One region of the Planococcus sp. 11815 genome, then DNA from elsewhere that is predicted to be linked to it. Evidence: riboswitches for the same ligand, from Rfam matches in the RefSeq annotation. Region 1 holds a riboswitch; the other holds the start of a gene.

Region 1 (4,215 bases):
CCGCCAGTACGGCAATGCTACGTTAAGCCTTTATCCAATCAAGTACGCAGAAAACCATTTTTTGACGCAAGTCGTAACCGACATCTACAATAATGAGCAGCGAGGCGTTCTCGAGACAGTAATTGAAGTCGGAGGCACTTACCTCAAAGTGTTGAATGCCCATTTAGCGTTGAAAGATGAAGAGCTTGAAATGAGTATTGCGGAAATATTGGAGATTGCCGGCAAGAGTCATTTCCCGAAAATCATCGCGGGTGATTTCAATGCACCGCCGACCCATCGTCATTTGGCGCATCTTCATCAGACCATGACAGATGTCTTCTTGAAAGTGAAGCGCGGCGACGCCTACACGTACCCATCTCCTTATGAAAATCATGAAACTGGCGAATCGTTCAAGCCGATGACGCGCATCGACTATATTTTTGCCGACCGCGGCTTTGACGTGCGGGATGCAGAAAAAATCGAAACGGCTGTATCGGATCATTTGCCGATCACTGCAGAGCTCGTCTGGACACAGAAACATGACTCGGCTGCGATCATCGTACCTGCAGCCCAACCAGCCAAACAAAAAATTTAAACACAAAAGCCGCCGGCAATGTTTAACTGCCGGCGGCTTTTTTATGCATGGATCGATTACGCGAAGCTTTTTTGAGTGGCTGTCTTGGAACGGCGCGCGAGTTTGACGAGCAGATAGACAAGCGGCGTGTCCGCTGCTGCGACGACCCATTTGAATAAATACTGCGTCAAAATCATGGCAGACAACGCCGACAGCGGCATCGTCCCATAAAAAGCGATGGTGATGAAGATTGTTGTATCGACCAATTGGCTGACCATCGTCGAGGCATTATTGCGCAGCCACAACTTCGATTCGCCGTTACGTGCTTTTAATTTATGGAAAATCGTGACGTCCAAGTTTTGGCTGATGAAATAAGATACCAAGCTTGCGAGCGTTACCCGGAAGCCGGCCGAGAAGATCGATTCAAAAGCTGCCTGATCCGCAAAAAATGGCGCAGAGGGCAAATGAATGGCCGCAAAGATGAATGCCAGGGCTGCGAGTTGTGTGATAAACCCAGCCATGACCGTTTGGCGCGCGGCTTCTTTGCCGTACACTTCCGCGATTGTGTCAGTGATCGGGAACGTAAAGACGTAGACGATAACTGCAGCCGGCAGCACCGCCCATTCACTGATGGCAAATAACTTCACGGCCAAAATATTCGACAGGATGAGAAGGCCGACGAACGCACCGTTCAAATAAAGTAGCATGAGCGGTTCTCCTTATCGGTTGGTGATCGTTTCCGGATTCATGTCGTGGTTCATCATCCGGTACGTCGCCATTTCTTCGTATTTCGTGCCAGGCTTGCCATAGTTCGTGTACGGGTCGATCGACAAGCCGCCGCGCGGGGTGAATTTGCCCCATACTTCGATATAACGTGGGTCGAGCAGCTCGATCAAGTCGTTCATGATGATGTTGACGACATCTTCATGGAAATCGCCGTGGTTGCGGAAGCTGAACAAATACAGCTTCAAGGCTTTGCTTTCGACGAGTTTCTTGTCTGGAATGAAGCTCAAGTAAATCGTCGCGAAATCGGGCTGGCCGGTTTGCGGGCACAGCGAAGTGAACTCCGGGCAATTGAATTTAACGAAGTAATCGCGCGTGTGGAGATTGTCGATCGCTTCTAGAATGCCTGGGTCGTATTCGAATTTATAGCGCGTGTTCTGGTTGCCGAGCAAAGACAAATGCTCGAGTGTTTCTTCATTTCTTCCTGCCATGTGAGTGGCCTCCTTATATTCGGCCGGCTGGGGGAGAGCTATAAAAAATTCGGACAAACGAAAAGCCGAATCGCATGTGGATTCGGCTTGATTTCAAAATCCATAGTTTTTTATAGAGGGTGGAATGCTATGAACCTCTCCCGTTGCCGGGCTATTTAATTTCCTGCCTTATCGTATAAGATAGGGGCGGTTCTGTCAATTGTTGGTTTGTTAGGGAATAGCATCTTCAAGTTGCGGGTCATACATTTAAATATATGAAGGAGTGAGTAGAAAAGCTTCCGCTTCTCGACTTCGTTTCAGGGGGGCTGCTTTCCGAGGGGCGGGTGTTGAGCCAATGTGCGGCAGAGAGCGCCGCACATTTGTCTCGCCAGCCCGCGCGATCCCTCAGGAGTCAGCCCCCCTTCCACTCCGTCTCTAGTTATAGAAAGGAAGGGAATTTCTTCTGTCCATTCGATAGGAAATGCTGAGATGCTTCATATTTTTAACTAGACTCATCTTTAGTGTCGAGAAGCGACCCTACCCACAACATTTTAGACTGTAGCGCCAATGTGTCAGACGCCACATCTCAGGAAGTGATTCCCCCACTAGCCGGCAACTGATTATAGAAGCAGATCTATCTAATCATGCTCCACACTTTGAAATTTCTAAGCCGCCCAGCGCCACGGGTGAGCCGACGCAGTAAGACAAGTGTTCTTCTTGGCTTACTGCCAAAGGCCAACCCAAAGCAGGGCGGCGAATACCAACATGAAGCTCAACTAATGAACAGGAATGATTCCACAAGCAAACCCTGACTATCTTCTTTTCCAGAAATAAAAAAAGCTAGAGAAAGAATCTCTAGCCTTTCATTATTAATGGAATGGGCACCCTGATTGAACAGTTGTGTTCTTCTGTTCGTGATAGAACACATTGTCTGGGCGGTTTTTCAGTTTTTGGAGGTCTTTCAAGATCAAGCGGCTTTTTGGCATAGTTGGCATGCGGGACATGTCGTAGGACAAGTCTTGTTCAGGCACGCTGTATTTCAAGTTCTCCGCAAAATATTTAAAGATTGACTGCATATACATGACCGTCATCCATTCCCCCGCACAGCGGTGTCCAGTATGGTGGTCGCCGCCGCCTTGGGGTACAAAGGAGAACGGGCTGCCGTCCCATGTGCTGAAGCGTTCCGGGATGAACTCGTCGGGATTGTCCCAGGAATCCGGGTGATGGTTCGTGCCGTAAAGGTCCAGAATGACGCGCATGTCTTTTTTGAAGTGGACGCCGTTCCAGTTGAAATCCTTCTTGGCGATCGCTGCCATGACTGGTGCGAACGGATAATAACGGCGTACTTCCTGGGCGAAATTGTGGCTATAATTGTTTTCGTCTGCCTGGAGTTTTCCACGCGTGACCGGGTTTTCGTGCATCGCCATGACGCCGAAGACAATAAAGTAAGCGGTGGCGATCATCGGTCGGTAGGCATTGTTCAAATCGACAGCTGCCGTCTCGAGGTCGAGCAGTTTGCCGTTCGGTGTCCGGTGATGGGCGACGATATATGCTGCCGTATAGGCCGGCGGATTGTATTCGCCTTTACGGATTTGCTTGATGATTTTCTTCAGCCAGTCTTCGTGCGCATTGCGTGCTTTCATGCCTTCAAGGTAGCGCCCTTCAGTAAGGCCGAATGAATCGACCATCGTTACGAGCTCCCATGTGCGCTGCTTGACTTCGCTTTCTTTCATCGGCAGTCCGGCCCAGTGGATCATGGAGCGCGTGAAGATTTCTTCAATTTCATCCAATAAGACGACTTCGTCCATCTGCTCCCATTGTTCGGCCTTGGCATCAAGTTCTTGGATCATCATGCGTTTGGCATCTTCCAAACGCTCAGGTGTCATCATCGACAGGAACATGCGCTTTTGCTGGTGATGGTCTTCGCCGTCGCGGCCGTGGACCGCACCTCGCCCGAATAGCGTTTGCTCAAGCGGAAGCGGCGCTGCGCCACTGCGCTTAAAATAATCATTATTGTAGAACAGTTCAGCCGCTTCTTCGCCGGCCATGCAAACTACCTTTTTCCCGAGCAGGCGGGTTTCAAAAATATCCGAACCCAGCTCTTTGCGGCGGCCGGGCAGGAAATCAAATCCTTCTCCAAGAAGAGATAGGGTATTGTCCAATTCTTTTGCTTTCGGGATCGGGTGCTTCACTTTCATGTAACGTCAGCTCCTTCAGTATGTTCAATGCAGGTGATTCACCTGTTAAGTTGAAAATTCATTGTAGGAAACCATACCCTTCTGGGGCCTCGGTAAACGCTTCCGGAATTTCAGGGTAGCGCCTATCAAAAAGCTGGAGTAGGCGTTTTTTCATGGTACACTTAAAACAAAAGATAGGCTGAAAGGAGCGGCAAGGATGACAAATGGATTCGGCGGCTTATCCCGCCAGGCACTCGAATGGGTCGAGTCGAAATGGCCAGGAGCTGCATTG
Region 2 (4,215 bases), 1.0 Mb from region 1:
AAGCTACGCCCGTCACTTTCGACGCGAGTAAAGCATTCGTCAATTCCACTTCAGGTGCCAAGTGCAAGTAAGTGAAGAGCACTTGGCCTTCACGGAAATGCTTGTACTCGCTAGCTACCGGCTCTTTTACTTTCATGACCATATCCTGCGCCCACGCCTGGTCAGCATCGGCGACGATTACTGCGCCGGCTGCTTCATAATCGGCATCCGTAAAGCCCGATCCGAGCCCTGCACCGGATTGGATGAAAACTTCATGGCCGAAAAGTGCCAAGTTCACTACTCCCGCCGGTGTCATTGCCACACGGTTTTCATTGTTCTTAACTTCTGTAGGTACCCCGATACGCATTACAAAACCCTCCATTATATTGTGTCTGAAATAATAAAATGAACCAAACTATCAGTATTTGAAACCACATCCATTCTAACAGATTCTGTTTGATATTGCTCCATTAATTTGTCTTTTCAAAAGATAATTTTTAATCCGTCAAAACGCGGCATAGTCCCGTTTGTCAGAAGAAGGAAAGATATTTCGAAATAGTGAATAAAAAATAAATCGATAAATTTCATTCTTAAAGAAGGAACAATTTGCCTATGCCTCGAAAGTTACAGTATAGACAAAGGAGGAATGTACAGATGACATTAAAGTATAATCAAATCATGGTAGCGGTCGACGGATCGAAAGAAGCGGAATGGGCTTTCAAAAAGTCCATCGGGATCGCCACAAGAAACCACGCGACGCTGAATCTGGTAAACGTGATCGATACGCGTTCATTCGCCGCAATCGAAGCATATGACCGTTCGATCGCTGACCGTGCCCAGAAATTCGCTGAAGACTTGCTTGGGGATTATAAAAAAGAAGCCGAAGCCGGCGGTGTTGAGAAAGTCAATATCGTGGTCGATTACGGTTCCCCTAAGACAATGATTCCCCGTGAATTGGCTGAACGAGTCGAAGCCGACTTGATCATCTGCGGCGCGACCGGTTTGAATGCAGTCGAACGTTTCCTCATCGGCAGTGTATCAGAACATATCGTCCGCTCCTCTAAATGCGACGTGCTTGTCGTCCGTACAGACGAAGCACAAAGCGATGCACCAGACGATTATTATTCGGAAGAACGTTCCGGAAAACCTGAATAACACAAGAAAAAGCACGCGGCCTCTATCCTAGCCGCGTGCTTTTTCTATGATCATTTCTTCACTTGAATGACGATTTTCCCTCTGGCATGATGGGATTCGCTTAATTCATGCGCTTCCCGTACGCCTTCTTCCGTCAACGGATAGATATGGCCGACTTCTGGCTTCACTTCGCCGCTGACAAACAAATCGCCCAATTTTTTCAATTGCTGGCCATTTGGCTCCAGCCAGAAACTGCTGACGTCAATGCCGAGTTTTTCCGCTTGTTCTTCATCAGGCTGTCCGGCTATGCTGACAAGCCTGCCGCCGCGCTTCAATACGCCGTAACTTTTTTCGAGCGTTTCGCCGCCCATTGTATCCAATACGAAATCAAAATTCTCCAGCACTTCCGAGAAATCCTCTTCGCGGTAGTCGATGACACGATTCGCGCCGAGAGACGTGACGAGTTCGTCATTTTTATCGCTTGCTGTTGTCGCTACATAACAGCCGATGCTGTTGGCGATTTGGATCGCCATGCTTCCGACGCCGCCAGCACCTGCATGGATCAGCACTTTATCGCCTTTCTTGATATGCCCAATCTCCACCAGGCATTGCCATGCAGTTAGCCCCGTCAATGGAATTGCTGCGCCTTCCTCAAAGCTCATGCTTTCAGGCATGCGAGCCAGCAGGTTTTCCTCTACCGGGACAAATTCAGCATACGTTCCTTGCCGCGTTGTGTCAGGACGCGCAAAAACCCGGTCGCCTGGATGATAGTGCTTGACCTCATCGCCTACTTCTTTGACGACTCCTGCAACATCCCATCCGAGAATGATCGGGAATTCCCATGGCAGCATTTCTTTCAAATAGCCTTCCCTCAGCTTCCAATCAATCGGGTTGACTGAAGTTGCATGAACTTCCACCAACACTTGATGCGCTGAAATAGCGGGCGTTTCCACTTCACGTTCTTTCAGTTGCTCTTTCCCTCCGTACTGGTCAATAACGATAGCTTTCATCTGCACCCACTCCTCCCTTTTACCACTTATATACCCTGACACCATTTTGCTACACCTGAAAAAGCACAGGAACTTGCCTAATTATGCTATTATGGTAACTGTTTCATAAAAGAGGTTCGCAAACTCCCTCTCTAAAAAACTAAGGAGCTGTATTGAAATGAAAAATGAAAAAGCAGTCGTTGTATTCAGCGGCGGGCAAGACAGCACCACTTGCCTCTTTTGGGCGCTGGAACAATTCAGCGAAGTGCTCGCCGTCACTTTCGATTACGGCCAGCGCCACTCGCAGGAAATCGACCATGCAAAACGCATTGCAGAAACGCTCGGCGTAACATTGCAAGTGCTCGACATGGGGCTGGTCAATCAATTATCCGCCAATGCCTTGACGCGCGATTCGATTGAAGTCGAAGAGCAAAAGGACGGGCCGCCTTCCACATTCGTTCCCGGGCGCAATTTATTGTTCCTGTCTTTTGCGGCGATTTACGCCGATGCATTCGGCGCACGCCACCTCGTGACTGGTGTCAGCGAGACGGATTTCAGCGGTTATCCGGATTGCCGGGATACCTTTATCCGGTCGCTCAATGTCACGCTCAACTTATCGATGGATAAGCAATTCGTCATCCATACACCGCTCATGTGGCTCGACAAGGCAGGCGTCTGGGAACTGTCCGACGAGCTTGGCGCATTCGAATTCGTCCAGACCGAAACCTTGACCTGCTACCACGGCATTCCGGCAGCAGGCTGCGGCACTTGCCCGTCTTGCGTGCTGCGCAACCAAGGCTTGCAGACCTACCTTTCCAAAAAAGAAGGTGCGAAATCTTGATGCAGCAATTCTACCCTTCCGTTCAGCATCCCTATAGCTTTGAATTAAATAAAGACATGCATTTTTCCGCGGCGCATTATATCCCGGCCGATGAAGCCGGAAAATGCGCGAAAATGCATGGCCATACTTACCATTTAAATATCACGATTGCCGGCGACCACTTGAACAGCACCGGTTTTCTTATCGACTTCAAGCAATTAAAAGACTTGATCCATAAACGCTATGACCACAGTGTTTTGAATGACCACCCGGAATTCACAGAGACTTTCCCGACGACCGAGCAGCTCGCCCAACAAATACACAAGCTGATCCAAGACACGCTCGACCGCTCAGACAACCAGCCGAAATGCATCCAAGTCATCGTCCGGGAAACCCCGACAAGCTATGTCATTTACCGGCCAAAAGAGGTGTCTTCATGAAGATCCCTGTAATGGAAGTATTCGGCCCGACGATCCAAGGCGAAGGCATGGTCATGGGCCAGAAGACGATGTTCGTCCGGACCGCCGGCTGCGATTATTCCTGTTCGTGGTGCGATTCCAAATTCACTTGGGACGGCACCGGAAAAAGTACTGCGATGACCGCAGATGACATTGTCCGACAGCTCGAGGCGCTTGGTAAAGACGCCTTTTCTCACGTCACCATCTCCGGAGGCAACCCGGCACTTCATAAAGGCATCGCGGAACTGGTCGCATTATGCCAAGAAAAAGGTTGGCGCACAGCTGTCGAAACGCAAGGCAGCATCTGGCAGGACTGGCTCTTGGAAATCGATGAAGTCACCGTCTCCCCAAAGCCGCCGAGTTCTGGCATGATTCTGGACTATTCCCAGCTCGATGCGATGCTCGGCAGGCTATCGTCATCTCAAGCCAGCCTGAAAGTCGTCGTTTTCGATGAAGCGGATTTCTTTTTCGCGGAACAGCTCCACCTGCGCTATCCGTCATTCCCATTCTTTTTGCAAGTCGGCAATGACGACACGCAGACGACCGAAGATGAGAAACTGGTCCAGCATCTGCTTGGGCGCTATCAATGGCTAATCGACAGGCATTTGGTTTCCGCCCCTCTCAATGACGCAAAAGTGCTGCCGCAGCTCCATACATTGTTATGGGGCAATAAGCGTGGCGTATAAATTGCAATAACAAAACCGGCATTCCCCCAATAATCGGGGAATGCCGGTTTTTATGTTGATGCACTTAATACTTAAAGGATCAGGCTTTTTTCACAAACTGCGATTTCAACTGCATCGCGCCGAAGCCATCGATTTTGCAATCAATATTA

Evidence for each region. A riboswitch is a leader RNA that binds a small molecule or an ion and turns the genes downstream of it on or off. The one in region 1 is predicted to bind preQ1.
Region 2: it holds a riboswitch for preQ1, as region 1 does, so the genes downstream of both, queC (7-cyano-7-deazaguanine synthase QueC) here and queF (preQ(1) synthase) in region 1, are expected to answer to the same signal.

What each region holds. Positions count from the first base shown of each region.
Region 1 is NZ_CP096991.1:273,000-277,214, forward strand. Features, by position in the region: gene M1Q06_RS01490 (endonuclease/exonuclease/phosphatase family protein) at 1-574, shown strand, start outside; gene M1Q06_RS01495 (queuosine precursor transporter) at 631-1,260, opposite strand; gene queF (preQ(1) synthase) at 1,273-1,767, opposite strand; PreQ1 riboswitch class I at 1,864-1,911, opposite strand; gene M1Q06_RS01505 (cytochrome P450) at 2,616-3,944, opposite strand; gene M1Q06_RS01510 (phosphotransferase family protein) at 4,141-4,215, shown strand, end outside.
Region 2 is NZ_CP096991.1:1,314,674-1,318,888, reverse strand. Features, by position in the region: gene ald (alanine dehydrogenase) at 1-346, opposite strand, end outside; gene M1Q06_RS06765 (universal stress protein) at 634-1,134, shown strand; gene M1Q06_RS06760 (NADP-dependent oxidoreductase) at 1,185-2,123, opposite strand; PreQ1 riboswitch class I at 2,229-2,272, shown strand; gene queC (7-cyano-7-deazaguanine synthase QueC) at 2,281-2,943, shown strand; gene queD (6-carboxytetrahydropterin synthase QueD) at 2,940-3,362, shown strand; gene queE (7-carboxy-7-deazaguanine synthase QueE) at 3,359-4,066, shown strand; gene M1Q06_RS06740 (zinc ribbon domain-containing protein YjdM) at 4,146-4,215, opposite strand, start outside.